DNA from 4 places in the Nitratireductor sp. OM-1 genome. Region 1 is predicted to be linked to each of the others. Evidence: predicted binding sites of a transcription regulator. Region 1 holds the regulator's gene; each other region holds the start of a gene.
What was found. The regulator LexA, encoded in region 1, represses DNA repair genes until DNA is damaged. The targets are predictions, from matches to a motif close to TGTTCNNNNTGTGTTCNG.
Positions count from the first base shown of each region.

Region 1 (7,621 bases):
CGACGGTTTCGTCCGGCAGGACGACCTCGATCTTCACCTTGGGGAGGAAGTCGACGACATATTCCGCCCCGCGATAGAGCTCGGTGTGGCCTTTCTGGCGTCCGAAACCCTTCGCCTCGATGACAGTGATGCCCTGAAGGCCGATTTCCTGAAGGGCCTCCTTCACCTCATCTAGCTTGAAGGGTTTGATGATCGCTTCGACCTTTTTCATGCCTCGGTGGCCTCCAAATGGGTTCAGGGACGGATGGTCCGCATCCCTTATTGCTCCGGTTCGGTTGAAGCACGAAACATGCCAACTCGTGACAGAGCCTTGCATGTTGCGTGCCAAACGCTGCATTCTGCGTCTTGAGAATTGGCGCGACGCGGTTTTCTCCGGCTTTGGCATGCTAGGCGAGCGCCCCCGGATAGCAAGATGGGAACCATGCGGTGCGGTTCGCAGTTTGAGACTTGCTTAAAAAATATGCAATGAGCCGAAGAAAGCGGCAGCTTGTTATGCGTATGGTTGTTCTGACACCTGAAGAAATGGGCAATGTGGATCGCGCGGCCATCACAGCCGGCCCTCATGACGGGTACGGGCTGATGCGCAATGCCGGCGCGGCGGTGGCCGATCTGATCCTCGAGCGGTTTTCCGGCGCTGCCGGCGTCGCGGTTTTATGCGGACCGGGCAACAATGGGGGGGACGGCTATGTCATTGCGCGGCTTCTGGCCGAGCGCGGCGTCAATGTTCGCCTGTTCGCCGATGCTGCGCCGCAGGAAGACAGCGATGCCGCCAGGGCGCGTGAAGACTGTTTTGTAACGCCCGAGGCGCTGGCCGATTTTCGCCCCGAGACCGGCTGGCTGGTGGTTGACGCGCTCTATGGCGCCGGGCTTTCAAAGCCAGTTGAGGGCATCGAGGCCGAACTCATCGAGCGGGTTGCTGCTGCGGGCGTCCCGGTGGTTGCCGTCGATCTTCCGTCCGGTCTTTCGGGGCTCACGGGCAAACCGCTGGGAAGCTGCTTCGATGCGGACCTGACCGTCACGTTTTTCCGCAAAAAGCCGGGGCATCTGCTCATGCCCGGTCGACGCCTGTGCGGCGAGCTGGTCGTGGCCGATATCGGCATTGCCGAGATGGCGCTTGCATCAATGGATATCGCCCTCTGGGAGAATGGTCCGGCGCTCTGGCGCGACGGCGTGCCGGCGGTGGAGATCGATGCGCATAAATATGTGCGTGGTCATGTGGCCGTCGTTTCGGGCGGTGGCGCATCCACTGGTGCAGCGCGGCTTGCCGCGCGTGGCGCGGCGCGCGCCGGGGCAGGGGCCGTGACGGTGCTTTCGCCTGCAAACGCCCTGTCGGTGAACGCGATGCACCTGACCTCGATCATGCTGCGCAAGGCGGAGGCGGTGGATGAACTCATCGCCTTCCTCGATGAGCGAAAACCGACAGCCGCCGTTCTCGGTCCGGCAGCCGGTACAGGCGAGCGCACGCGCAGCTTCGCGCTGGGCTTTCTGGAGCGCGATGAAGGGCTGAAAGGGCTGGTGCTGGATGCCGACGCCATCACCGCCTTTGCCGATACGCCCGATACGCTCTTCGAGGCCGTGAGAAGTTCCGTCATAGCGACCGTGCTGACGCCGCATGAAGGAGAGTTCGCGCGGCTCTTTGGCGACCTTGCGGCTGACGCTTCCATGTCCAAGGTGGAGCGTGCGCGCGCAGCGGCAGAGCGCTCAGGAGCGGTGATCATCCTGAAGGGGGCGGACACGGTCGTCGCCTGCCCGGACGGGCGCGCCGCGATCAACACCAACGGATCGCGTTTCCTGGCGACGGCGGGCTCTGGCGATGTTCTGTGCGGGATTGTGGCCAGCCTTCTGGCGCAGGGCATGCCGGTCTTCGAGGCGGCATCGGCCGGCGTGTGGCTGCATGCAGAGGCTGGCGGGATGTTCGGCCGGGGCCTGATTGCGGAGGATCTGCCCGAGATGCTTCCGCATGTCTTCCAGGCGCTCTTCCCGGACGATGTTAGCTGAACCGACGCGGAGCTTGAAAAGAGCGCGCATTCTGGATGCCGGATGGCATCGGAGCCGGGGCATGCCTGAAGCCGCCCCGGATAGTCTTAAACTCAGTAGCGGCGCATCAGGCCGACGAGGCGACCCTGCACCTTGACGCGGTCGGGGCCGAAGATACGGGTTTCGTAAGCCGGATTGGCCGCTTCAAGGGCAATCGATGCGCCCTTGCGGCGGAAGCGCTTCAGCGTTGCCTCTTCCTGATCCACCAGCGCCACGACGATCTCGCCGGGATTGGCGGTCTGCGTCTCGCGGATGATCACCGTGTCGCCATCGAAAATGCCCGCATCGATCATCGAGTCGCCCTTGACCTCAAGCGCGTAGTGATCGCCACCGGTCAGCATGTCCGGCGGAACCGCGATGGAATGGGTCTGGTGCTGAATGGCGTCGATGGGGACACCGGCAGCGATGCGGCCCATGACAGGCACGGAGACGACGCCGGAAAGCGCGTCATCATTGCTGGCGGCAGGCTTGGAGGCCGCTGGCGCGGGCGTCTTGCCGAGGCTGCCCTCGATGACGCTTGGCGAAAAGCCGCGCGCGGCGGAATTGAGGCCGGGCGCGATGGAATCGGGAAGCCGCAGAACCTCCAGCGCACGCGCCCTGTTCGGGAGCCGGCGAATGAAGCCGCGCTCCTCCAGAGCCGTGATCAGCCGGTGAATGCCGGACTTGGAGGCGAGGTCGAGCGCCTCCTTCATTTCATCGAAGGAGGGCGGGATTCCGGTCTCCTTCAGTCGTTCATGGATGAACAGAAGAAGTTCGTGCTGCTTGCGGGTCAGCATGGGCGCCACCGAGAATCAGTTAAAAACAAAACCAGAACATACTCTATATGTTCCAGTTGTGTTCCGCAACCGTCCGGTTGCAGCGCTTATGGCGCGGCGAAAAGCGCCTTGGCTCCGTCTGCCACGAACTGGACCGCGAGGGCTGCCAGAATGACGCCCAGGAGGCGCGTCAGGATGGAGCGTCCCGTTTCGCCCAGAAAGCGGTCCACGCGCTCCGCCAGCGTGAAAACGGCATAGGTGAGGAGGATTGTTCCAAGCAGGATGCCGAGCAGCGCGATGGTGCCAAGGATCGAATTGAACTCGCCCGAAAGAAGCACGGTTGCCGAGATGGCGCCGGGACCCGCGATCAGCGGAATGGCCAGCGGGAAGGCGGCGATGTTGCGGATCATGTCGCGCGTGATCGCGCGCTCGGCGCTCTTCTCATGGCGCTCCTGGCGGCGCTCGAAGATCATCTCAAAGGCGATGAAGAACAGAAGCAGGCCGCCCGCCACGCGGAAGGCGGGAAGCGTGATGCCGAACACGGCCAGAATGACGCTGCCAGCGACGCCGAACAGGGCCAGAACGGCGAATCCGATGATGGCTGCGCGCACGGCCACCTGATTGCGCTCCGAGCGGTTCATGCCTGCTGTCAGCGCCAGAAAGAGCGGCGCAAGCCCTGGCGGGTCGACGGTTACCAGCAATGTGACGAAGGCGTTGAAAACGGTATCGTAACCAGGCATCGGGTTCTCCTTGCGGCCTCTCTAGCCCAGCTTGGATGCGAGGGAAAAGCCCTCATTCTTCACGCAGGCTCGCTTCCTGCGACAATTTGTCAAGGCGCTCATCCCCAGGAGGTTCGTATGCGCCTGAAATTGCGTTGGATTTCCGTCATCAAAAACGGATGCTCAATTGGAGAATCGCTGACGGCTCATATATAAAGAGTATGTGATTCCTCATTAAGAATGTGACACGTTTTGACTGACCAGACGACGCCGAACGGATCGGGCGAGCCCGACGAAATCGAGCCGATTTCCATTGTCGAGGAGATGCAGCGCTCTTATCTCGATTATGCGATGAGCGTGATCGTGAGCCGCGCCCTGCCGGATGCACGCGATGGTCTGAAGCCGGTGCATCGGCGCATTCTCTATGCATCCCATGAGAGCGGTTACCACTGGAACCGCAAATATGTGAAATCGGCCCGTCCTGTTGCCGACGTGATGGGTAAGTATCACCCGCACGGCGATGCCGCCATCTACGACGCCCTGGTGCGTATGGCGCAGAACTGGTCCATGCGCCTGCCGCTGGTCGACGGGCAGGGCAATTTCGGCTCCATCGACGGCGATCCGCCGGCGGCAATGCGTTACACCGAGTCGCGTCTCACCAAGGGCGCGCATGAGCTTCTGGAAGACATCGACAAGGACACGGTCGATTTTCAGGACACCTATGACGGCTCCTCCAGCGAGCCGCGCGTGCTTCCGGCGCGCTATCCGAACCTTCTGGTCAATGGTTCGGGTGGTATCGCCGTCGGCATGGCGACAAATATTCCGCCGCACAATCTGGTCGAAGTCATCAATGGCTGCGTGGCGCTGATCGAGAACCCCGCACTCGGCCTGCCGCAGTTGCAGGAGATCATTCCCGGTCCCGATTTCCCGACCGGCGGCCTGATTCTCGGCCGTTCGGGCATTCGCAGCGCCTATGAGACGGGCCGCGGCTCGATCCTCATGCGCGGCAAGGTCTCGATCGAGCCGGCGCGCAATGATCGCGAAGCCATCATCATCACCGAAGTTCCCTATCAGGTGAACAAGGCGTCGATGATCGAAAAGATGGCCGAGCTGGTCCGCGACAAGCGCATTGAAGGCATTTCCGACATTCGCGACGAGAGTGACCGTCAGGGTTACCGCGTCGTGGTCGAGCTGAAGCGCGACGCCGTGGCCGATGTGGTGCTGAACCAGCTTTATCGCTTCACGCCGCTTCAGACCTCCTTTGGCGCCAACATGGTGGCGCTCAACGGCGGCAAGCCGGAACAGATGAACCTTCTTGATCTGCTCCAGGCCTTTGTCTACTTCCGCGAGGAAGTGGTCAGCCGGCGCACCAAGTACCTGCTGCGCAAGGCGCGCGAGCGCGCGCACGTCCTCGTCGGCCTGGCGATTGCCGTTGCCAATATCGACGAGGTGATCAAGCTCATCCGTCACGCGCCCGATCCGCAGACCGCGCGCGAACAGTTGATGGAGCGCCGCTGGCCGGCCTCCGATGTGGAAGCGCTGATCCTGCTGATCGACGATCCGCGTCACCGCATCAATGAGGATGGCACCTACAATCTGTCCGAAGAACAGGCGCGTTCGATCCTCGAGCTGCGTCTCCAGCGCCTGACCGCGCTCGGACGCGACGAGATTGCCGACGAATTGAACAAGATCGGTGTGGAGATTGCGGATTTCCTCGAGATCCTGTCTTCGCGCGCCCGCATTCAGCAGATCGTCAAGGACGAGCTCATCGGCGTGCGCGACGAGTTCGGCACGCCGCGCCGCACCGAGATCACCGAAGGTGGCGCAGATCTCGACGATGAGGATCTGATCCAGCGTGAGGACATGGTTGTTACGGTCACGCGCAAGGGCTACATCAAGCGCGTGCCGCTTTCGATCTACCGGGCGCAGGCGCGTGGCGGCAAGGGCCGCTCGGGCATGTCGACCAAGGACGAGGATTTCGTCACCCAGCTCTTCGTCGCCAACACCCACACGCCGATCCTGTTCTTCTCCTCGCGTGGCATTGTCTACAAGGAGAAGGTCTGGCGTCTGCCGGTCGGTACGCCGCAATCGGTTGGCAAGTTCCTGCGCAACATGCTGCCGCTCGAAGAGGGCGAGAGCATCACCACGATCATGCCGCTTCCGGAGGATGAAGAGAGCTGGGGCGCGCTGGACGTCATGTTCGCCACCACGCGCGGCACGGTGCGGCGCAACAAGCTGTCGGATTTCGTTCAGGTCAACCGCAATGGCAAGATCGCCATGAAGCTGGATGATCCGAGCGACGAGATCCTCGGCGTCTTCACCTGTACCGAAGACGACGACGTTCTGCTGACGGCGGCTTCGGGGCAGTGTATCCGCTTCTGCGTCACCGATGTGCGCGTCTTTGCCGGACGCAACTCGATTGGCGTGCGCGGCATCAATCTGGCCGAGGGCGACCGGGTCATTTCCATGGCCATCCTGGCCCATGTGGAGGCGAGCCCGTCCGAACGCGCTGCCTATCTCAAGCAGGCCGCGGCCGAGCGGCGTCAGGCTTCGGGTGAAGAAGAGGAAGTGGCGCTCACCAACGAGGATGTCGGTGAGGAGGAAAGCCTCTCCACGGAGCGCTTCGAAGAGCTTCAGGCGCGCGAGCAGATGGTTCTGACCGTCAGCGAGTTCGGCTATGGCAAGCGCTCGTCCAGCTACGACTTCCGTGTCACCGGACGTGGCGGCAAGGGCATTCGCGCCACCGATGTCTCCAAAACCGGCGAGATCGGTCCGCTCATCGCGGCGTTCCCGGTCGAGCAGGAAGACCAGATCATGCTGGTTTCCAATGCCGGTCAGGTCATCCGCGTTCCGGTCGGTGGCATCCGCATCGCAAGCCGCGCCACCAAGGGCGTGACCATCTTCAACACGGCCAAGGGCGAGAAGGTCGTTTCGGTTGAGCGTATTTCCGATACGCAGGCCGAAGAAGAAGAGATGGAAGCGCTGGACGGAGAAGCCGCAGCCGAGGCGGGGGATGCTCCTGCCGCCAACGCGGAAACGCCCGACACTGGTTCTGACACTGATGCCGACAATGGCGCTGGCGAAGACGGTGCTTCTGGCGGCGAGGGCGCTGCCGAATAATCGGCAGCCTTCTTCCAAACGTAAGGGGCAGGGGTCCGTTCCTGCCCTTTAACGCAGGCGGCTATGGCCCGTGTTGCGCACGCGGTTTTCCAGCTTGATGCGGTTGGCCTCTTCATGAAGGCCGACCGCCGTTGCGATCAGCATGGCGACGGTCATTGCGGCAGCGAGCGTAAAGATAAGCATGGCTTGTCTCCTTTGGCCTGTTAACGAAGAGAGACGCCATTTGGTTTCATGGCTGGCGCTCTCCCTGCCATTGGTGTCCTGACTAGCCCAACTGGTTCGAACCGTTCTTGAATGGGGCGTTCATGCCTCGTTCATGCGCTCTGCGGCGTTGTGCCCGACGGGGCTGCCGTGGCGTGATTGCTGAATTGCCATCGCCCGGCAAGACGGATAAAAGCACGCCATGACCGAACGAACAGCCTTTTATGCCGGGTCCTTCGATCCACTGACAAATGGCCACCTGGATGTGCTCAAGGGCGCGCTCACGGTATCTGACCGCATTGTCGTCGGGATCGGCCTTCACCCGGGCAAGAAGCCGCTTTTTTCCTATGAGGAGCGCGTCGCTCTGATCCAGCGCTCTGCGCTGGCCGAGCTTGGCGACGATGCCGGGCGCATTGAGGTCGTCGCGTTTGACGGGCTGGTCATCGATGCGGCGCGCGAGCATGGCGCATCGATCATGATCCGCGGCCTGCGCGATGGCACCGATCTCGATTATGAAATGCAGATGGCGGGCATGAATGAAACCATGGCGCCCGACCTGCAGACTGTTTTTTTGCCGGCAAGTCCTTCCGTGCGCACAATTACCGCCACACTTGTACGGCAGATCGCTTCCATGGGCGGAAATATAGCGCCATTCGTTCCTTCCGTTGTTCTGGAAGCGCTCAAAGCCAAATTCCCCGCCTGAAACCAAAAGGAGAGTTTCATGCAGCTTCGCAAGCTTGCCTCGTCTGCGCTCGTGGCCGGTGCACTCATGATCGGTCTTGGCGTTGC
Region 1 is NZ_CP029208.1:3,107,553-3,115,173, reverse strand. It holds gene DEJ54_RS14880 (P-II family nitrogen regulator) at 1-211, opposite strand, end outside; gene DEJ54_RS14875 (NAD(P)H-hydrate dehydratase) at 493-1,998, shown strand; gene lexA (transcriptional repressor LexA) at 2,091-2,813, opposite strand; gene DEJ54_RS14865 (MarC family protein) at 2,900-3,532, opposite strand; gene gyrA (DNA gyrase subunit A) at 3,764-6,631, shown strand; gene DEJ54_RS23615 (hypothetical protein) at 6,680-6,814, opposite strand; gene coaD (pantetheine-phosphate adenylyltransferase) at 7,035-7,535, shown strand; gene DEJ54_RS14850 (peptidylprolyl isomerase) at 7,554-7,621, shown strand, end outside.

Region 2 (7,621 bases), 230 kb from region 1:
GCGCCGGCTATCACGGCGTGAAAGTCCCGCCGGTCATCCAGCGCAACCTGTTTGAAAACCCTGCCTGGTACACGGCCTACACGCCCTACCAGTCGGAAATCAGCCAGGGCCGCCTTGAGCTTCTGTTCCACTTCCAGACGCTGGTGACGGAACTGACCGGCCTGCCGGTCGCCTCTGCCTCGCTTTTGGACGAAGGTTCGGCCGTGGCCGAAGCCGTGGGCATTGCCTGGCGTCATCATCGCTCCAAGCGCAGCAAGCTGGCGATTGCCGGCGAACTGCACCCGCAGACCCGCGACGTGGTGGTCACCCGCGCGGAGCCGCTGGGCATCGAGGTCGATGGCGACACGATTGACGACAACACCTTTGCCCTCATCGTTCCGTGGACCGACACCTATGGCGTTCATGGCGACCACGGCGCGCTGGTCGCCGAGGCAAAGGACAAGGGCGCCATCGTCATCATGGTGGCCGACCCGCTCGGCCTGCTGTTGAGCGAAACGCCGGCAGCGCTCGGCGCAGAAATCGCCGTTGGCTCGATGCAGCGTTATGGCGTTCCGATGGGCTTTGGCGGTCCGCACGCGGCCTATTGCGCCGTATCGGACAAGCTGACGCGCCTCATGCCCGGCCGTCTCGTCGGCCAGTCGGTCGATGCGCATGGCCGTCCGGGCTACCGTCTGGCGCTGCAGACCCGCGAGCAGCACATCCGCCGCGACAAGGCGACCTCCAACATCTGCACCGCGCAGGCGCTGCTTGCCAACATGGCCGCAGCCTTTGCCATCTGGCATGGCCCGGAAGGGCTCGCTGCAATTGCCGAGCAGGTGCATGAGCGCGCAGCCCGCTTCCATGCGGGCCTCAAGGCTGCCGGCCTTTCGCTTGCAGGCGATGTCATCTTCGACACGGTCACCGTCACCGTTCCCGGCAAGGCGCAGGAGATCGCGGCCGGAGCCGAGGCCGAGGGTCGCCTTGTGCGGGTTCTCGACGCGGACCGCGTCAGCGTCGCCTTCGACGAGACGACGACCGAGGACGATCTGGCTGCACTGGCAGCCCTGTTCGGCGCCACCGTGCCGGAGAGCGCACCGCGCCTTGCCCCGGCCGCAGCGCGCGGCGAAGGCTTCCTCACGCAGCCGGACTTCCATTCGCACCGCTCGGAAACGGAAATGATGCGCTTCCTGCGCAGGCTCGCCGACAAGGATCTTGCGCTCGACCGCGCCATGATCCCGCTTGGCTCCTGCACCATGAAGCTCAACGCCGCTGCCGAGATGATGCCCGTGAGCTGGCCGGAGGTGGGCGGTCTTCACCCCTTCGCTCCGCCGGAGCACACGGTGGGTTATCGTCGCATGATCGACGATCTGGACCGCTGGCTCTCGGAAATCACCGGCTTCGATGCAGTTTCGCTGCAGCCCAATGCCGGTAGCCAGGGCGAATATGCCGGTCTTCTGGCCATCCGCCGCTATCACGCCGAGCGCGGCGAAGGTGACCGCGATATCTGCCTCATCCCGTCCTCCGCCCATGGCACCAACCCGGCGTCCGCCTCCATGGCCGGCATGCAGGTGGTGGTCGTGCGCTGCACGGAAGATGGCAATATCGATCAGGACGACCTGAAGGCGAAGGCCGTAGAGCACGCCGACAAGCTGGCGGCGCTGATGCTGACCTACCCGTCGACCCACGGCGTGTTCGAGGAAGGCGTGCGCGACATGTGCGCAGTGATCCACGAGCATGGCGGCCAGGTCTATTTCGACGGCGCCAATCTCAACGCGATGGTCGGGCTTGCCCGTCCGGGCGATCTGGGAGCGGATGTCTGCCATCTGAACCTGCACAAGACCTTCTGCATTCCCCATGGCGGCGGCGGACCGGGCGTTGGCCCGATCGGCGTCAAGGCGCATCTGAAGCCGTTCGTGCCGGGACATGTGGCGCTCGGCAGCAGCCATGCGGTGGCCGCAGCCCCCTATGGCAGCGCGTCGATCCTGCCGATCACATGGATGTATATCCGCATGATGGGCGGCGACGGCCTCAAGCGGGCGACGGAAATGGCAATCCTCAACGCCAATTACATCGCCCACAGCCTGAAGGAGCACTACCCGGTGCTCTACAAGGGCCGCAACGACCGTGTCGCGCATGAGTGCATTCTCGACACGCGGGTGTTCAAGGATCGCGCCGGCATCACCGTCGACGACATCGCCAAGCGGCTCATCGACTATGGCTTCCACGCCCCGACCATGAGCTTCCCCGTTGCGGGCACGCTGATGGTGGAGCCGACGGAGTCGGAGCCGAAGAGCGAAGTCGACCGCTTCTGCCAGGCGATGATCTCCATCGCCGAAGAAGCTGCGCGGGTGGAAAAGGGCGAATGGCCGAAGGATGACAATCCGCTCGCCAACGCCCCGCACACCGCCATGGAGCTGATGGGTGACGACTGGACGCATCCCTATAGCCGCAGCGAAGCCGCCTTCCCCGAAGGTTCGCTCGAGGCAGCGTCCAAATACTGGCCGCCCGTCTCGCGCGTCGACAATGTCGGTGGCGACCGCAATCTGGTCTGCGCCTGCCCGCCCATCGAAGCGCTGGCAAGCTAGAGCATCGGACCGAAAAGTGGAGCCCGGTTTTCGGGTTGTTCCGATACTCCATTCATAAACTGGATCGTCCTTTTGTGCGTCCGACTGGACGCACCGCGATCCAGCCCTCTATGAAACGGATCATCTCCCCAAGCTGGGGAGATGATCGCCTCAATTGCCGCGCACCTCTTGGCGCGCGCCCTCGCTTTCTGGTAAAGCGTCGTCCACACACTCCGAACGGAACCGGAACAGGCTTCGCTTTGCCTTGCAAACCATGGCAAACTGCGGGCTGATTCGCGGACAGGAAACAACACGCTTCATGGACGACAACAACGACCTCTTCGCCGGAATGCCTGCCGCCGGGACGCATGCCAATGTGGAACGTGCGAAAACGCCCGAGCCGGCAGCGCCTCAGCGCAAGCCCGCTGCGCGTCCCGCGCCATCTGCATCGCCCGCCCCGTCGGGCGACGGCTACAGTGCGGCCGACATTGAGGTTCTGGAAGGTCTGGAGCCCGTTCGTCGCCGTCCCGGCATGTATATCGGCGGCACCGACGACAAGGCGCTGCACCACCTGTTCGCCGAAGTCATCGACAACTCGATGGATGAGGCGGTGGCCGGCCACGCCACCTTCATCGAAGTGGAACTCGACGAGGAAGGCTACCTCTCCGTCACCGATAACGGTCGCGGCATTCCGGTCGATCCGCACCCCAAGTTCAAGGACAAGTCGGCGCTCGAAGTCATCATGACGACGCTGCATGCCGGCGGTAAGTTCGATTCCAAGGTCTACGAGACCTCCGGCGGCCTGCACGGCGTTGGCGTGTCCGTGGTCAACGCCCTGTCCGAACTCCTTCAGGTCGAGGTTGCCCGCAATCGCCAGCTCTTCCGCCAGACCTTTTCGCGCGGCCTGCCGCAGGGCGGACTGGAGAAGCTCGGCGACGTGCACAACCGGCGCGGCACCAAAGTGCGCTTCAAGCCGGACGAAGAAATCTTTGGCAAGGGCGCGAAGTTCGAGCCCGCGCGGCTCTACAAGATGGCCCGCTCCAAGGCCTATCTTTTCGGCGGCGTGGAAATCCGCTGGATCTGCGCCCCTTCCCTGATCGGTGAGAAGGACGAGACGCCCGAAAAAGCGACCTTCCACTTCCCCGGCGGTCTCAAGGACTATCTGGCCGCCTCGCTGGACGGGCAGTTCCAGGTCACCAAGGAAATTTTCTCCGGCCGCAGCGAAAAGACCACCGGTCATGGCGCTGTGGAATGGGCGATCACCTGGTATGGCGGCGACGCCATGCTCAACTCCTATTGTAACACCGTGCCGACGCCCGAGGGCGGAACCCACGAAAGCGGTTTCCGCAACGCGCTCCTGCGTGGCCTGCGCGGCTATGCGGAGCTGACCGGCAACAAGCGCGCTTCCATCATCACCTCCGAAGACGTGATGATCTCGGCCGCAGGCATGCTATCGGTGTTCGTGCGCGAACCGGAATTCGTCGGCCAGACCAAGGACAAGCTGGCGACGGCTGCGGCCACCCGCATCGTCGAAAACGCGATCCGCGATCCGTTCGACCACTGGCTTGCAGAAAACCCGCAGGAAGCCTCCAAACTGCTCGAATGGGTGGTGGCGCGCGCCGATGAGCGCCTTCGCCGCCGTCAGGAGCGCGAGGTCAGCCGCAAGAGCGCCGTGCGCAAGCTGCGCCTGCCCGGAAAGCTCGCCGACTGCACCATGGGCGCGGCAGCGGGTGCTGAAATCTTCATCGTCGAGGGCGACTCGGCTGGCGGCTCCGCCAAGCAGGCGCGCAACCGCGCCAGTCAGGCCGTTCTGCCGCTGCGCGGCAAGATCCTCAACGTCGCCAGCGCCGGCTCCAACAAGCTCGCCGCCAACCAGCAGATTTCCGACATCACACAGGCGCTCGGCTGCGGCACGCGCTCGAAATACCGTGAAGACGATCTGCGTTACGACCGCGTCATCATCATGACGGATGCCGACGTCGACGGTGCGCACATTGCCTCGCTGCTCATCACATTCTTCTATCAGGAGATGCCGCAGCTCATCGAGAATGGCCATCTCTACATGGCTGTTCCACCGCTCTACCGCCTCAGCCAGGGCGGCAAGACCATGTATGCGCGCGACGACGCCCACAAGGACGAGCTTCTGGAAACGGAGTTCACGGGGCGCGGCAAGATCGATATCGGCCGCTTCAAGGGTCTGGGCGAGATGATGGCGAGCCAGCTCAAGGAAACGACCATGGACCCGGCCAAGCGCACGCTGCTGCGCGTCACCGTGCTCGACGGTCAGGAAGCCACCAAGGGCGCCATCGACAGCCTGATGGGAACCAAGCCCGAAGCGCGCTTCCGCTTCATTCAGGACAATGCCGAGTTCGCTGAAGAACTGGATATCTGACGCGCAAAGCCGGCATTGATGCCGGCGACGCGGGTGCCCTTCTGTCAGGCGGCGGCGATCGCCTGCGCCTGAAGGCGTGCGTTCTCACGCAGGGCATCGAGATGGATTGAGCGCAGCAGGCCAGCGAGCTCGGCAGATTCCGCTGCCGGACCGGACTGGCCGGGCGTCGCGCCAATGCTCTCCATCATCAGCCAGGAAACCTCCTGCGCACCGGCCACACGCCGCCCCTGCGCGACGTCACGCCAGACCGACAGCGCCCGGATCAGGGGGCGATGAAAGGGCTTTGCAAGCCCCGCCTTCTGCAAAAGCGCCGATACGGCCAGATCGCGTCCGTTCACAAGCAGGCCGCGAATGCGCGTGTGCGACTGCCCGGTGAGCGCCATCATCACATGGCCGAAGAAATCGATCTTGCCATGCGCCACCATGCGCACGATGAAACCTGCCGTCAGATCACCACGCATGCGCAGATGCTCCACCAGCGCTTCGTGCTCATCCGGGTCAATCGTCTCGATCAGCGTGAGCGAGGCGCGCACGCATGCATCACGCGTCAGCTTCTCGGCCCGCGCCGCACCCACCAGCGCCTTGACCAGCGGCGCTTCGCGCAGGGCTTCGCCAAGCTGCACGAGAAGCGTGTGCCTGCAATCGGAGGGAAGACGCTGATCGGCCGCCAGCGCCACGCGCATGCGCGGCTCATGGCCATGACGCTCAATCATGCGGCGAAAGCTCACTGCGGCGATCTCCGCGCTCGGATTGTCGACCATCGCCAGACAGGCTTCGAGCGACCCCACCTCTGCAATGGCGGCCGAAACCCCCATGGCGAGCTGCGGACGCTGTGCAACAAGCCGCTGCGTCCCTTCGCGGCCGTCGCCCACGCGGTCGATAAGGTCGGAATCGGAAAGCATCGGCGAGCGCGCCAGGATCGGCGCAGCCACGTCCGGCTGGTCGGCGGCAAGAGCGGCGATCACCTGCATGGGCGCATGCCGGCTCATCGAGAGCGCTTCGGCCAGTGCAGCGCGCACCTTGGATGAAGGATCGTCGAGCAGCGCCGTCAGCGCGGCCTCGGCCGCGTAGCGGTCCTCAAACGGCAGTTCCCGGTCGAGATAGGCTCTGGCGAGAGCTGTGGCAGCCCCTGATCTGTCAACCACTCTGGCAGTCTCCATCCATTTAAGAAAATGCTGAACTACTTGCACTGAAGTCACGCTCCCGCCCTGTCTGGAATGACCCTAGCGCGAATTCGTATAGGAAACGTTTACCATAAGTGCCCGCTTGCGAGGGGCCGGCAGCCCGCCTATCAAGAAAGAGAGGATACATTGGTCAAACGGGATGCGGAGGACACGATGGCCGGTCTTTACCTAGAGGAATTCCAGCCGGGACAGGTGTTCCAGCACACGCTGCGCAAGAGCGTCACCGAAAGCGACAACATGCTGTTTTCGACCATGACGCTGAACCCGCAGCCGCTCCACATCGATTTCGCCTTTGCCGAGAAGACCGAATGGGGCAAGCCGCTCGTCAACTCGCTCTTCACGCTGGGGCTGATGATCGGCATCTCCGTTCACGATACGACGCTTGGCACGACGGTCGCCAATCTGGGCATGACGGAGACGGGCTTCCCTCACCCGGTCTTCCACGGGGACACGATCCGGGTTGAAACGGAGGTCAAATCGGTGCGCGAATCCAAATCCAAGCCCGACCGCGGCATCGTCGAGTTCGAGCACCGCGCCTACAATCAGAATGACAGGCTGGTGGCGCGCTGCCTGCGCCAGGCCATGATCCTCAAAAAGAAAGACGCCTGATCATGCGTTCGCTTCTATTCGTGCCCGGGGATTCCGAGCGCAAGCTTGAAAAGGCGCTTGGTTCCGCAAGCGATGTGCTGATCATCGATCTGGAAGATTCGGTCAGCCCCGACCGCAAGGCCGAAGGCCGGCGCATCACCACCGCTTTCCTGGAGGACGCGCGCGGCCGTACGGGCGCGCAGCTCTATGTACGGGTCAACGATCTGTCGAGCGGCCTGACGGAAGACGACCTCGCCGGCGTCATGCAGGCGGGTCCCGATGGCGTGATGCTGCCCAAGGCCGAGGGCGGCGCAGATGTGGCGCGCCTTGCCGCCGCATTGCGCGTGCACGAAGCAGAAAACGGCATTGAAGACGGAAGCACACGCATCCTGCCGATCATCACGGAAACGGCGCTGGGCGTCCTCAACGCCGCCAGCTACCGGGGTTCGAGCGACCGGTTGGCCGGGCTGACCTGGGGCGCGGAAGACCTGTCAGCCCATATCGGCGCGCTCGCCGCGCGCCATGAAGACGGAAGCTATACGCCGCTCTTTCAGCTCGCCCGCAGCATGACGCTGCTGGCGGCTGCGGCGGCAGGCGTTCCGGCCATCGACACCGTGTTCCCGAACTTTTCGGATACAGAGGCTTTTGCAAGGGATTGCCAATTGGCGGCGCGCGATGGCTTCGTCGCCAAGATGGCCATCCACCCGGCGCAGGTCGCACCGATCAACGCCACCTTCACCCCCTCCGCCGGGGAGGTGGAGAAGGCCCGCGCCGTGGTGGAGGCCTTCTCTGCCGCCGGAAACGCTGGCGTGGTCAATATTGGCGGGCGGATGTATGACCGCCCGCACCTGGCGCTTGCCGAACGCGTGCTTGCACGCGCAGCCGACGCGTCGTCAGACTAGAGTGGGGAGAAG
Region 2 is NZ_CP029208.1:3,334,407-3,342,027, forward strand. It holds gene gcvP (aminomethyl-transferring glycine dehydrogenase) at 1-2,564, shown strand, start outside; gene parE (DNA topoisomerase IV subunit B) at 2,863-4,935, shown strand; gene DEJ54_RS16005 (DUF2336 domain-containing protein) at 4,980-6,095, opposite strand; gene DEJ54_RS16010 (MaoC family dehydratase) at 6,273-6,728, shown strand; gene DEJ54_RS16015 (CoA ester lyase) at 6,731-7,609, shown strand.
Region 2: a site for LexA is predicted at 2,777-2,794, ahead of parE (DNA topoisomerase IV subunit B). Genes of this name have one in related genera too.

Region 3 (7,621 bases), 130 kb from region 1:
CGACGAGCTGGTGCGGCCGGGCAAGCCCTGTGGCCCGGACCAGATCGTTGCATCCAACGGCTTTGCCATCGGCGCTCTGGCGCGCAGGGAAGGCGCGCGCATTCTCGATCTCGGCATCATCCCCGACGACAGCGCGGCGATCTCCGACGCGGTGCGCAGTGCCGCTGCCGCCGGTGCGCATGTTCTGGTGACGCTTGGCGGCGCTTCGGTCGGTGCGCGCGATCTGGTGCGGCAAGCGCTGCTCGATGCGGGCATGTCGCTTGATTTCTGGAAAATCGCCATGCGCCCCGGCAAACCGCTGATGTTCGGGCGGCTGGGTGACATGCGTGTGCTTGGCCTGCCTGGCAACCCGGTTTCCAGCCTCGTCTGCGCGCATCTGTTTCTGCGTCCGCTTATTGCCCGGCTTGGCCAGCGCAGCTATGCGCCGGATCTGCGCTCGGCTGTTCTGGCAAAGGCGCTGCGGGCAAACGATGAACGTCGCGACTATGTTCGCGCCTCGGTGGCGCCTGGCTCCGAAGGGCTGATCGCCACGCCGTTCACGCTGCAGGATTCCTCCATGCTGACCACGCTGGCCGCATCCAATGCACTGATCGTGCGCGAGCCCGGCTCGCCGGCAGCTGAAGAAGGCGATCGCTGCCGTGTTCTGATGCTCGGGTGAGTGCTTCGCACCCGACGGTTACAGCCAGAGGTGCTGAGAACTCCGGTGGATCGTCGCCAGCACACCGATCCAACCCGGCTTGCCATTCTGCACGATGTCAGCCCGCTGCGCTTAAGAGAGCAGGCATTAACCGCCATCGCCTTCGCGCCCGGGGATTGCGACGCGCATGATGCGACCGCCAAGCCCGTGCACGGTGTCGTGCGCACGCACAGTCACATGACCGAGCCCCCCTGGCAGCGCGACACCTGAAAGGCTGCGCGTAAAAGGCTGTTCATTCACATGTGGGTGGAGAAGCGTTCGGGAGGCGATGACCCTGCCAGCGTCATCCAGCACATCCCAGCGGTCTGCATAGTGATCCCAGCCCTCGTCCCCATGCTCGACCGTCACGTCGAAGCGATGGGCTCCATCACCGTCAGCAATGATTTCGACCGCGACAACATCCGCTTCACCGGCACTCACCGGCGATGGCGCAAGGGCCGTCGCCACCGCAAAAAAGAAAAGCCCGGCAGGCCTGCTCAGACACGGTGCGGTCGAAGCGGCTCTGCCGGGCTTTTTCATGCGATTGTTCCGCCTCAGAACGGAATTTCGTCGTCGAGGTTCTGCGAGTAACCGCCACCGCCGCCACCGCTGCTGCCACCGGTATCGGCGGGACCGGACTGGCCGAAATCGGAGCTGCGACCACCGCCGCCGCCATAACCGACCTGGTTGTCACCGCCCTGCCCGCGCGTGTCGAGCATCTGCAGTTCGCCACGGAACTTCTGCAGAACGATTTCCGTCGTGTAGCGGTCCTGACCGTTCTGGTCGGTCCATTTGCGCGTCTGGAGCTGGCCCTCGACGTAAACCTTGGCGCCCTTCTTCAGATACTGTTCCGCCACCTTGGCAAGATTGTCGTTGAAGATCACGACATTGTGCCACTCGGTGCGCTCGCGCCGCTCGCCGGACTGGCGATCACGCCAGGTTTCCGAGGTCGCGATGCGGATGTTGACCACCGGATCACCGGAGTTGAGCCGGCGGATTTCCGGGTCTGCACCCAGATTTCCCACCAGAATGACCTTGTTGACGCTGCCCGCCATAACGCTTCTCCACGCTTATCCGAAATCTGCCGCGCACTTTATCGCAAGCAGGGCTGGCGCGCGCTCTCCCGCTGCCCCTGCTCCGGTCTCGTCCACAGCTCATTTGTTCCTCTTATGTTCGCACCTGACGGAATGCCTGTCAATGAGCCCCTTCCGGGGAGCGCAGAAAGGCGCAACAGAAACAGGAAAAGCCCCGCCGCTATTCTTCAAGCGCGCGGGGCTTCGGGTCTTCTGACCCTCCGTACCGGGAGTGGTTTACCGGTAATCATCAGGCAGGACGGGTTTCACCGTCCCTGTCTTCAAAGAGATTAGATTTTCGTGGGGCAGCCAGCCGCCAGCGTTGTCGTGCCTGCCGACGAAAAAGGTTCTGCGGTGCAGTGCCCTCAATCGCCATGGACCGCGTCGGGAACGCAAGATCGTACGAGACGGTAATGCGCTCAGGACCGATCAGCCAGCTGTGGCTTCGCGCGAGAGGCGAAGCCCGATAAATCGGTCAGGTGGAGTCATGCCTCCCTCCTTCTTCGCGTTACGAGGCTTTGCTCGGTGTCAGCGTGCTCAAGCAACCATGCGCGCCCGAAGCGCCCACCGGCGCGGTTTCAAGGGCGGCCAACAGCCACGAGCACTGACGAAAATGATACTGCGCCTTTGGTTAATGGCGGTCAAGGCGATGCGGCGGCGCAGGCGAAAATGTGATCTTCTGTAACGGATGCTCACGAGAGCCAGCCCGGCGCAGGATGATCGTGTCAGGAGCGTGTTCGATATTTGTTCTTTTCCCTTGCTCTTTTTTTTAAAACGAGGGACAACCCCCGCAACGTCGAAACGCCCTCGTCTGTCAGCGGGCCGCGCGGCCCATCGACATTTGCGGCGCGTTTCCTACATGAAGCATGGTCCGGCATGCTGCCGGCCACACCAGATAAATGAGACAGGCAGCGACGGGGCATGCCAGAACACAAGTCCATCACCATTCGCGGCGCGCGCGAGCACAATCTCAAGAATGTCGATCTCGACCTTCCGCGCGAAAAGCTGATCGTCATGACCGGCCTGTCGGGCTCGGGCAAGTCTTCGCTCGCCTTCGACACGATCTATGCCGAAGGTCAGCGGCGCTATGTCGAAAGCCTTTCGGCCTATGCGCGCCAGTTCCTGGAAATGATGCAGAAGCCGGATGTCGACCAGATCGACGGGCTTTCGCCAGCCATTTCCATCGAGCAGAAGACCACGTCGAAGAATCCCCGCTCCACCGTCGGCACGGTGACGGAGATCTACGACTATATGCGCCTTCTCTTCGCGCGTGTGGGCGTGCCCTATTCGCCGGCGACCGGCCTTCCCATCGAGAGCCAGACCGTGAGCCAGATGGTGGACCGGGTGATGGCGCTGGAGGAAGGCACACGCCTTTACATTCTCGCCCCCATCGTGCGTGGGCGCAAAGGCGAGTACCGCAAAGAGATGGCGGAGCTTCAGAAAAAGGGCTTTCAGCGCGTGAAGGTGGACGGCGTCTTCTACGAGATCGCCGATGTGCCCGCGCTCGACAAGAAGTACAAGCACGACATCGATGTGGTGGTGGACCGCGTCGTGGTGCGCGCCGATCTGGCGACACGCCTGGCGGATTCGCTTGAAACCTGCCTGAAGCTCGCCGAGGGGCTGGCTGTCGCTGAGTTTGCCGACAAGCCTCTTTCAGAAGGCGCGACCGCCAAGGGCGGCGGCGCAAACAAATCGAAGAACGAGACGCATGAGCGCATCGTTTTCTCCGAGAAATTCGCCTGTCCGGTCTCCGGCTTCACCATTCCGGAGATCGAGCCGCGTCTCTTCTCGTTCAACAATCCGGCCGGCGCCTGCCCCACCTGTGACGGTCTGGGTAGCCAGCGCGCCATCGACCCCAATCTCGTGGTGCCGGACGACAATGCGATCCTGCGCGAAGGCGCCATCGCGCCCTGGGCCAAATCCACTTCGCCCTACTATCTGCAGACGCTGGAAGCGCTTGGCCGCGAATTTGGCTTCAAGGTGGGCGACCGCTGGCGCGATCTGCCGGACGATGGCAAGGACGCGATCCTGAACGGCACCGGCGATAGGAAAATCGTCTTCGACTACGATGACGGCCTGCGCAGCTACCGCACCACCAAGCCTTTCGAGGGTGTCGTGGTCAATCTTCAGCGGCGCTGGAAAGAGACGGAATCGGCCTGGATGCGCGAGGAGATCGAGCGCTACATGTCGGCCCATCCCTGCCCCGCCTGTGATGGTCACCGGCTGAAGCCCGAAGCGCTCGCCGTCAAGATCGACGGTCTGCATATCGGCCAGGTCACGGGCATGTCGATCAGCAAGGCCGGCGCATGGTTCGAGGAACTGCCGGAGCATCTGAACGACAAGCAGAACGAAATCGCGGTGCGCATCCTCAAGGAGATCCGCGAGCGGCTGCGCTTCCTCAACGATGTCGGGCTGGAATATCTGACCCTGTCGCGCAATTCGGGCACGCTGTCGGGCGGCGAAAGCCAGCGCATTCGTCTGGCCTCGCAGATCGGCTCCGGTCTGACGGGCGTGCTCTATGTTCTGGACGAACCCTCCATTGGCCTGCACCAGCGCGACAATGACCGCCTGCTGGCGACGCTCAGACATCTGCGCGATCTCGGCAACACGGTGATCGTGGTGGAACACGACGAGGACGCCATTCTGACCGCCGACTATGTGGTCGATATCGGCCCGGCAGCCGGTGTTCATGGCGGACAGATCATCGCCGAAGGCACGCCGCAGGAAATCATGGCCAATCCGGCCTCGGTCACCGGCAAATATCTCACCGGCGAGATGGCAATCCCGATGCCGGAGCAGCGCCGTGAAATCTCCAAGAAGCGGCGCATTCGCGTCGTGGGCGCGCGCGGCAACAATCTGAAAAACGTGACGGCGGATGTGCCGCTTGGCACGTTTGCCTGCGTCACCGGCGTTTCTGGCGGCGGAAAGTCCACGCTTCTGATCGAGACGCTGTTCAAGGCCGCGTCGCGCCGCATCATGGGGTCGCGCGAACAACCGGCCGATCACGACCGGCTCGAAGGGCTTGAGCATCTCGACAAGGTCATCGATATCGACCAGTCGCCCATCGGCCGCACGCCGCGCTCCAACCCGGCCACCTATACGGGCGCGTTCACACCGATCCGCGACTGGTTCGCAGGCCTGCCCGAGGCCAAGGCGCGCGGCTATCAGCCGGGTCGCTTCTCCTTCAATGTGAAGGGCGGGCGCTGCGAGGCCTGTCAGGGCGATGGCGTCATCAAGATCGAGATGCACTTCCTGCCGGATGTCTATGTGACCTGCGACGTCTGCCACGGCAAGCGCTACAACCGCGAGACGCTCGACGTCACCTTCAAGGGCAAGTCGATTGCCGACGTACTCGAGATGACGGTGGATGAAGGCGTGGAGTTCTTCTCCGCCGTTCCGGCCGTGCGCGACAAGCTCGTCACGCTCTCGCGCGTGGGGCTCGGCTATATCCATATCGGCCAGCAGGCGACCACACTCTCCGGCGGTGAGGCGCAGCGCATCAAGCTCGCCAAGGAACTCTCCAAGCGGGCAACCGGGCGCACGCTCTACATTCTGGACGAGCCGACCACGGGTCTGCATTTCCACGATGTGGCCAAGCTGCTCGAAGTGCTGCATGAGCTGGTGGACCAGGGCAACACGGTGGTGGTGATCGAGCACAATCTCGAAGTCATCAAGACCGCCGACTGGGTGCTGGACCTGGGCCCCGAAGGCGGTGATGGCGGCGGCGAGCTCGTGGCCTGCGGCTCCATCGACGATGTGATGGCCGAGCCGCGCAGCTACACCGGCAAATTCCTGAAAGAACTTCTGGAGCGCCGGCCAGCCGGCAAGGCCCAGGCAGCGGAGTAAGACGATGAGCGCAGGCACCATTCGCGCCGGCATGGGCGGCTGGACGTTTCAGCCCTGGGAAGGCACATTCTATCCCGACGACCTTCCAAAGAAGCGGCAGCTCGAATATGCGGCGCGACAGGTGCCGACCATCGAGGTGAACGGTACCTATTACGGCAGCCAGAAGCCGGCCACCTATGCCAAATGGGCGGATGAGGCCCCGGATGGTTTTGTCTTTTCACTCAAAGGGAACCGCTTCGTGACGAACCGCAAGGTTCTTTCGGAAGCCTCTGCTTCTCTTGAGAAATTTCTGGGTTCCGGCATCACGGAAATGGGTGACAAACTCGGCCCGCTCGTCTGGCAGTTCGCGCCAACGAAGAAGTTCGACCCGGAAGATTTCGAAGGGTTCCTGAAACTGTTGCCGGCCGAGCGTGACGGCATCGCGCTGCGGCACGTTCTTGAAGTGCGGCACGATTCCTTCTGCACGTCTGAATTCCCGCAGCTGGTTCGCAAATATGGCGCGGCCATCTGCTACGCCCACCACAACACCTATCCCGAGATTGCCGATGTGACGGGTAACTTCGTCTATGCGCGCCTCCAGCGTGGCGAGGACGATGTGCCCACGGCCTATCCGCCCGCCGAACTGGAGAACTGGGCCAGACGCGCAGAGCAATGGGCCGAAGGCGGACAGCCAGACGATTTGCCGATTGTTGACCCCGGCTTCACGGCGGAGAAGAAGCCGCGTGATGTGTTCGTCTACTTCATTCATGAAGGAAAGATCCGCGCACCGCACGCTGCAAAAGCCTTCATGGGCCTTGTCGGCTGATCTCGCTTCAGGCCGCACGTGAAAGCGCATGTAGAGAGTCAATATAGCGGCGTATCCATCTGTTTTCATTAATCAAGAAGACAATGGTGCGTCGGTCATTCTCTGTCTTTGCGCCTGTAAGGGCCAAGCCCTTTCGACGCCCGTGAGTATTGCCGGTGTTCATGCCAGGGCCGGTATGGCTCGCGGATCGCGAAGGCGATGTGCGGCATCCCGGCGCCTTCCGAAAAGCGGACTTCGGCGCTGCCGCGACGCGCAAGATCGCGCGCCGTGATGATGCGCGCGCCATCTTCACTGCACTGCCGATCAAGCGCTGGATCATTCACCACGACCAGATCGACCGATGCGCAAAGAGCGATGATGCTGCGCCGCACGGTCGCGGCATCCTCTGACTTCTTCACATGCGCGATCCGCATACCCTCTGGATGCCGCAGAACGCAGAGAGATTGATTGCACAGGAAACGGCCGATGCTCTGATCTGCGAGAAGGTCGGACAGCGACGCGCCTTTCGAACCGGCGGGCTTGCGCACCGTTCCCGCGCCCGCTGCGCGCAACCAGTTCTCCATAGAAAACCCGTTGGGGCGCACGCGATTGACGGCGAGCGTGTCGTCCCCGATCTGGACCGCGACCAGTCGCGCATCTTCAGAAACGAACATGTCGGGCAGATCGCGGTTTGCCAGAAGCACGCCGCCCGCCAGCAGGAACGGAACAGCCGCCAGCCACAAACGGGTGGTTGTGAGCGTGAGAATGGCCAGCGCGCAGCTCAGGCTCAGTGTGGCTGACAGCGGGATCGCGCCCGTCGCATCGAATGGCGTGCGCTCAGAAAACCAGTGCGCGATAGCCATGACTGTCGAGATGCCCCGCCCCATGAGGGCAAGCGCCCAGCCATCGAGATTGAAGGGCATCGTGGCCATGGCGGCGACTGCCGATGGCATGACGACAAAAGAGACGACGGGCATGGCCGCGAGATTGGCCCCAAGCGCCAGTGGCGATGCGCGCTGGAAATGCCAGACACCATAGAGCGTGGTCGCCACACCTGCGATCAGCGAAGTGAGCGCCAGGCCGCCCGCATAGACCAGAACAAGGCGGAAAAGACGACGCGCGCCAGAAGGTTCGGTCTCGGCAGAGTTGCGTCCGAATGCCCGTTCACGACGCCGGTTCCAGGCCGCATAGCCGGCAATGAGCGCCGCCGTCGCAGCAAAGGACATCTGAAACCCCGGACCG
Region 3 is NZ_CP029208.1:2,973,749-2,981,369, reverse strand. It holds gene glp (gephyrin-like molybdotransferase Glp) at 1-658, shown strand, start outside; gene DEJ54_RS14250 (hypothetical protein) at 785-1,216, opposite strand; gene DEJ54_RS14245 (single-stranded DNA-binding protein) at 1,231-1,731, opposite strand; gene uvrA (excinuclease ABC subunit UvrA) at 2,671-5,595, shown strand; gene DEJ54_RS14235 (DUF72 domain-containing protein) at 5,600-6,400, shown strand; gene DEJ54_RS14230 (ComEC/Rec2 family competence protein) at 6,496-7,621, opposite strand, start outside.
Region 3: a site for LexA is predicted at 1,836-1,853, ahead of DEJ54_RS14245 (single-stranded DNA-binding protein). Genes of this name have one in related genera too.

Region 4 (7,621 bases), 1.6 Mb from region 1:
ACATGCGCATGGCGTTCTGGAACATCTCGATGTTGCGGCGGGTCTGCTCCTCAACCATCTTCATCGGGGCCGACATGCCCATCATGTCCATGGATGATCCGCCGAACGCTTTGTCCATCTGCTCTCGCATGCGTTCCTGCTCCTTGGAGAAGGCCATCATGGATTGTTCGAGGAAGCTCGGCACGACCATCTGCATCTGGTCGCCGTAAAAGGCGATGAGCTGACGCAGAAACGAGATCGGCAGCATGTTCTGCCCGTTGCGGTCGTTCTCCAGCTCGAAAATGATCTGGGTCAGGACCGCATGGGTGATGTCTTCGCCGGATTTGGCGTCCTGCACGACGAAATTCTCGTCGCGCTTTACCATCTCGGCCAGATCTTCCAGGGTCACATAGGTGCTGGTGCCCGTGTTGTAGAGGCGGCGATTGGCGTATTTCTTGATGACGATCGGGTCGTCCTTGGCTGGCATTACTGACCTCCCCGTAGCACGGTTGTCTGTGGCATCGCGCCCGGACGTCTCCTGCGTCGTCCGGTTTTCCGATGCCTTGGATTCAAGGACTGAGGGCTTTGCAAGACGCCACTGCGCCATTCCACCGCCCCGCTGCCGGGGCCGTCGGCGCGCACCCCCTGCATTTGCCGGTGTCAGGATATGCGCAAAATCCCATTGAATGAAAGCGCTTTTCGCAGTGGCGAAGAGCGCGGCGCTCCTGTTCGGCGGTGCGCAAGCTTTGTTGCGCTGCACACAACCGTTTGACTCGCCCCTGATTAGCCGCAACAAATGTGAATGAGAGCAGTCCGTCACAAGGGCTGCACATTTGCACGTGTATGCAATTTTCCAAGGGAGAGCCTTTCATGTCGTCAGCCGAAGCCATTGTCGTTGCCAGCGCCGCCCGCACCCCGGTCGGCTCGTTCAACGGTTCTTTCGCCACCGTGCCAGCGCATGAGCTTGGTGCAACCGCCATTCGCGAGGCGCTTTCGCGCGCCGGCGTCGCGCCGGAAGAAGTGAACGAGGTGATTCTCGGTCAGGTGCTCACGGCCGGCCAGGGGCAGAACCCCGCGCGCCAGGCGGCCGTCGCCGCCGGTCTGCCGGAAGAAGCCACCGCCTGGGGGCTCAACCAGGTCTGCGGTTCGGGCCTGCGCACCATCGCCATCGGCATGCAGCAGATCGCCTGCGGTGATGCCGACATCATTGTTGCCGGTGGTCAGGAATCCATGACGCTCTCCACCCATTGCGCCTATCTGCGCGCCGGCGTGAAGATGGGCGATTATGCCATGATCGACACGATGATCCGCGATGGTCTGTGGGATGCCTTTAACGGCTACCACATGGGCATCACCGCAGAAAACGTTGCCCGCAAGTTCCAGATCACCCGTGACGAGCAGGACGCTTTTGCGCTCGCTTCGCAGAACAAGGCCGAGGCCGCCCAGAAGGCCGGGCGCTTCAAGGACGAGATCGTCCCGGTCACCGTGAAGAGCCGCAAGGGCGAAACCGTGGTCTCGGACGATGAGTACATCCGTCATGGCGCGACCATCGAGGGCATGCAGAAGCTGCGTCCGGCCTTCGACAAGGAGGGCACGGTCACGGCCGCCAATGCGTCGGGCATCAATGACGGTGCGGCCGCCGTGGTGCTGATGCGCGAGAGCGAAGCCCAGCGCCGTGGTCTGACGCCGCTGGTGCGGATCGCCTCCTGGGCGACGGCTGGCGTCGATCCGGCAATCATGGGCACGGGGCCGATCCCGGCATCGCGCCGCGCGCTGGAGAAAGCCGGCTGGAAGGCCGAGGATCTCGATCTGGTCGAGGCCAACGAGGCCTTCGCCGCACAGGCCTGTGCGGTCAACAGGGACATGGGCTGGAACCCGGATATCGTGAACGTGAATGGCGGCGCCATCGCGATCGGCCATCCGATTGGCGCTTCGGGTACCCGCATTTTCAACACGCTGGCCTTCGAGATGCGCCGCCGTGGCGCGAAGAAGGGACTGGCCACGCTTTGCATCGGTGGCGGCATGGGCGTCGCCATGTGCGTGGAAGCGTTGTAGGCTTTGAGCTGGCGCGCGGCGTTTGTGCCGTGCGCCAGCCGGATTATCGCCCGGTCTCAACAGGGCGAAGGCGGCGGGGAACACTCACCTGAGGGAGACGATCTGCATGAAAACGGCACTTGTTACGGGTGGAACACGCGGCATCGGCGCGGCGATAGCGATGGCTCTGAAAGAGGCGGGCTATCAGGTCGCGGCCAATTATGCGGGCAACGATGAGGCCGCCGCGCGCTTTACCGAAGAAACGGGCATTGCCTCCTACAAATGGTCGATTGCCGATTACGACGCCTGTGCGGACGGCGTGGGCCGGGTCGAGGCCGATCTCGGGCCGGTCGATGTTCTGGTCAACAATGCCGGCATCACGCGGGATGTGATGTTTCACAAGATGACGCCAGAAGACTGGCGCGCCGTGGTGGATGTGAACCTGAACGGGGTCTTCAACATGACCCATCAGGTCTTCGCCGGCATGCGCTCGCGCAAGTTCGGCCGCATCATCAGCATTTCGTCCATCAATGGTCAGAAGGGCCAGATGGGCCAGACCAACTATTCCGCCGCCAAGGCGGGAGAGATTGGCTTCACCAAGGCGCTGGCGCAGGAAGGCGCGCGCTTCAACGTGACGGTCAATGCGGTTTGCCCCGGCTACATCGCCACCGACATGGTGATGGCGGTGCCGGAAGTGGTGCGCGAGAAGATCATTTCGCAGATCCCGGTGGGGCGTCTCGGCGAGGCGTCTGAAATCGCGCGGTCCGTGCTGTTCCTGGCCTCCGACGATGCGGGCTTCGTCACGGGCTCCACGCTCACTGTCAATGGTGGTCAGTACTTCATCTGACGAAAAGCCACGTCCTGTGCATTCATTTTTCGGGGCGCTGTGGGTAACCCGCAGCGCTCTGTTTCGTTAAAATGCGTATCAATTTGAAACAACTTCGTTAACGCGGCGTTCAGGCTGCGCGGGCGCGTTTGTGGATAAACTGTGCGCTGTCTGCCCGGAACCGGTGGAAACCACCAGATATTGCGGTGAACGTAGCGGGAACATCCGGATATCAGTGATTCGTAGCCGATTCGTTCCGGGTTTGGTCGAAGTGTTAACGCCATGCGGCATGGCGGGGCCGTAACCCGTTAACGGCTTCGCAAAAAATCCTAACAAAATCTTATGCTTGCACCGTTGCCTGGCAGGCCCGTCGCGCTTCCCGCGCAAATCCTTAACGCGCGCCACGCGTTTTCCGGCTTTGCGGAACATGCCCGATTCAGCATTTGGGTGTCTTTACGTTGCGTCATACTCTATCTTGTGGTGAACAAAACGGGAAACAACGCAGGTCAGTGATTCGTAGCCGATTCGTTCCAGACTCGTTCCAAATCTTAATGGCCGGAAACGGTTTGGGTCATTTTTGGCAGTCTTTGTCGGTGGAGCGGCAGTCTTGCCTTGGAATGCGCATGCAAAGCATGCTAACCCGTGTGCTCGCCTTTTTTCGCTGAGGTAGACGGCTTTTCAGGCCCTATGAATTTCCAAAAACAGAATGCCAAGCCGAGAGTGTTGTCGGGTCGTGACGTAACGGCCATCCTCGGGCCAACAAATACCGGCAAGACGCACCTGGCCATCGAGCGCATGGTTGCGCATGGCACGGGCGTGATTGGCCTGCCGCTGCGGCTGCTTGCGCGCGAAGTCTATTCCCGCGTCGTCGCCAAGGTCGGCGAGCAGAATGTCGCGCTTGTCACCGGCGAAGAAAAGATCTCGCCGCCCGGCGCGCGCTATTCGGTGTGCACGGTCGAGGCCATGCCGCGCGAGACCGACGCCGCCTTCGTGGCGATCGATGAGGTGCAGCTCGCCGCCGATCTGGAGCGCGGCCACATCTTCACCGACCGCATTCTGCATCTGCGCGGCCGTCAGGAAACGCTGCTTCTGGGCGCGGGCACCATGCGCGGCATTCTTGAAAAGCTGCTGCCGGGCCTCTCCGTCATCACCCGTCCGCGCATGTCGGTGCTCAGCTATGCCGGTTCGCGCAAGATCACGCGCCTGCCGCGCCGCTCGGCCATCGTGGCCTTCTCGTCGGACGAGGTTTACGCCATTGGCGAGCTGATCCGCCGCCAGCGCGGCGGGGTGGCTGTCGTGCTTGGCGCGCTCAGCCCGCGCACGCGCAACGCGCAGGTAGCCCTCTACCAGTCGGGTGATGTGGACTATCTCGTGGCGACCGACGCCATCGGCATGGGCCTGAACCTCGATGTCGATCATGTCGCCTTCGCGCAGAACCGCAAATTCGACGGTTTCCAGTATCGCGACCTCAACCCTGCGGAGCTCGGGCAGATCGCCGGCCGCGCCGGCCGTCACCTGCGTGACGGCACGTTTGGCGTCACCGGCCAGGTCGATCCCCTTTCCGATGAACTCGTTCACCGCATCGAGGCGCATGATTTCGACCCGGTGAAGGTGCTGCAATGGCGCTCCGCCGCGTTTGATTTCTCCAGCGTCGATGCGCTCAAAGCCTCGCTCGACGTCACGCCCCCCGTGGAAGGCCTTACCCGCGCTCTGCCCGCTGCCGACGCCAAGGTGCTCGAATTCCTGTCGCGTGACGGGGATGTGCGTGCGCTGGCCGATGCCCGCGAGCGTGTGGCCCTCCTGTGGGACGCCTGTGCGCTGCCGGACTACCGGCGCATCGCACCGGCCCACCACGCAGAAATTGTTGGTGCAGTCTTTTCTGATCTGGCGCGAACGGGCCATGTCGATGAAGACTACATGGCTGAGCAGGTTCAGCGCGCCTCGTCCACCGAGGGGGACATCGACACACTGTCGCAGCGTATTGCGCAGATCAGAACATGGACATTTGTCTCGCACCGGCCCGGATGGCTGGCCGATGCGACACACTGGCAAGAAAAAACACGAGAGATAGAGGACAGTTTGTCCGATGCGTTGCATGAGCGATTGACGAAACGCTTTGTGGACCGCAGGACATCCGTGCTCATGAAGCGCCTGAGAGAGAATGCAATGCCGGAAGCAGAAATCAGCCCCGTTGGCGAAGTCCTTGTCGAGGGGCATCACGTTGGTGAGATGCTAGGGTTCCGTTTCACCGCCGACCGCTCTGCGGAAGGTGAGGACGCGCGCGCCGTCAAGGCTGCCGCCCAGAAAGCACTCGCTGCCGAATTCGAAACGCGGGCAGACCGCTTTGCCGCTTCCGGCAATGGCGATCTGGCGCTGGATTCCGAGGGCCTTCTGCGCTGGCTCGGCCAACCGGTGGCGACGCTGGTTTCCGGTGAGGAAGCGCTGCGCCCGCGCGTCGTGCTTCTGGCCGACGAGCAGCTGACCGGCCCGGCGCGCGACAAGGTCGCCGCCCGCGCCGAGCGTTTCGTGAACTATCAGATCGAATCGCTTCTGAAGCCGCTGGTCGATCTGCGCGATGCCGAGAGCCTTTCGGGCATGGCGCGCGGGATCGCGTTTCAGGTTGTCGAGAGCTTCGGCCTTCTGAACCGCCGCACCGTGGCAGAGGATGTGCGTGCGCTCGATCAGGACGCCCGCGCTTCGCTGCGCCGCCTCGGCGTGCGCTTTGGCGCTTACCACATTTTCGTGCCGGCGCTGATCAAGCCTGCGCCTGCCGGCCTTCTCACCTTGCTCTGGGCGCTCAAGAACGACGCCAAGGACAAGCCGGGCTATGGCGATGTGGTCAATGCGCTTGCCGCCGGCCGCACGTCCATCGTGTCCGATCCGGCTTTCGAAAAGGCATTCTATGGCCTTGCCGGCTATCGCAATCTGGGTCGCCGCGCCGTGCGTGTCGATATTCTCGAGCGCCTTGCCGACCTGATCCGTCCTGCACTTTCGTGGAAGCCGGGTTCCGGCGCACGTCCCGAGGGCGGTTATGATGGCGCGGCCTTTGTGGTCACGCCGGCCATGATGTCCATTCTCGGCGCGACCGCCGATGATATGGAAGCCATCCTCAAGGGGCTGGGCTACCGCGGCGAGGCGAAGCCGGCCGAAGAGGTTGCAACGCATCTGAAGTCGCTGGACGACGCTGCCGCCGAGAAGGCTGCTGCACCGGCCCAGGCTGCCGATGCTGCCGCTCCCGCCGAGGCCGAAGCCGAAGCCGCCGCGAAGACGGACGACGCGCCCGCCGATGCAGAGAAGCCTGCTGAAGCTGAAGCGCCAGCCGAGGAAGCGAAGCCCGAAGCCGAGGCGAAGCCGGAAGCTGATGCCAAGCCGGAAGTTGAGACGCCGGCTGCCGCTGAGGCTCCGGCTGAAAAGGCCGCTGACGAAGAGGAAGAGCCCAAGCCCGTCATGATCTGGCGTCAGGCCCGTTTCGACGGTCGCAAGCGTCAGGGCGGCGGCAAGGGCAACAATCAGCGTCAGCAGGGACGTGGTGGCCGTCAGGAGCGTGAAGGCGCACCGCATCGCGGCAAGCCTAACCGCAGCAAGGATGGCGACAAGCAGGGCTTCAAGCGCAAGGGTGGCGCAGGCCGTCCGCGCGAAGAGCGTCCGGCGCGCATCGATCCCGATTCGCCCTTCGCCAAGCTCGCTGCCCTCAAGGATCAGCTGAAGAAGTAGCGACATGCGATGAGCGGCACGGTCCTGGAACGCCAGCGTATCGACAAGTGGCTGTTCTTCGCACGGGTGGTGAAATCCCGCTCGCTTGCCGCAAAGCTCGCCCAGGCGGGCCGTGTGCGGGTCAATCGCAACAAGATCGAGCAGGCCGCCTACCAGATCAAGGTGGGCGACGTGCTCACCATTTCCCTGGAGCGGCAGGTGCTCGTCTATCGGGTTCTGGCTCCGGGGGCGCGGCGCGGCCCGGCTGAGGAGGCCCGCACGCTCTACGAGGATCTGACTCCGCCGGCGCCGCCCAGGGATGCCGTCGTCAAGGCGTCGGCGCCGCGGCGCGACGCCGGGGCAGGGCGACCCACCAAGAAGGAACGCCGCGCGCTTGATCGCTGGCGTGACGACCCGTGATGGCGATGTTTGCGCCGTTTGAGATTGGAATGGGATTCCGCCTGCGACGATTGCCGCGCAACAACGGGCCTTGCAACCGCCGTTTAAAGGGGCTACCTCACCACTCGACATTTTAAGAAGCTGTCAGCCGAGAACACCCATGACCTATATCGTCACCGACAATTGCATCAAGTGCAAGTACATGGACTGTATAGAAGTCTGCCCGGTGGACTGTTTCTACGAAGGCGAAAACATGCTCGTCATCCATCCGGATGAGTGCATCGATTGCGGTGTCTGCGAACCGGAATGCCCGGCCGAAGCCATCAAGCCCGACACCGAGCCGGGTCTGGACAACTGGCTTCAGCTCAATTCCGAGTATGCCGAAAAATGGCCCAATATCACCGCTAAGAAAGAGCCTCCGGCAGACGCCAAGGAATTCGACGGCGTCGAAAACAAGCTGGAGCAGTACTTCTCGCCGGAACCCGGTGAGGGAGACTAGATCGCCGCGCGCCCATCGGGGCGCACAAACGACGATCTTGATGATTGACGGAGCATCGGATTAGCCCGAAACCCGAATTCCACTTTTCGGTCCGGTGCTCTGAGCCCACAAATTGACGTGGGACATAATGCGAATAGATGGGGCGGTCGCGCAGGAAACTGCGGCGACATATTCGCACATGCGGCAAAATC
Region 4 is NZ_CP029208.1:687,301-694,921, reverse strand. It holds gene phaR (polyhydroxyalkanoate synthesis repressor PhaR) at 1-466, opposite strand, end outside; gene DEJ54_RS03220 (acetyl-CoA C-acetyltransferase) at 850-2,034, shown strand; gene phbB (acetoacetyl-CoA reductase) at 2,141-2,860, shown strand; gene DEJ54_RS03210 (helicase-related protein) at 3,527-6,553, shown strand; gene DEJ54_RS03205 (RNA-binding S4 domain-containing protein) at 6,563-6,952, shown strand; gene fdxA (ferredoxin FdxA) at 7,092-7,430, shown strand.
Region 4: a site for LexA is predicted at 3,366-3,383, ahead of DEJ54_RS03210 (helicase-related protein). Genes of this name have one in related genera too.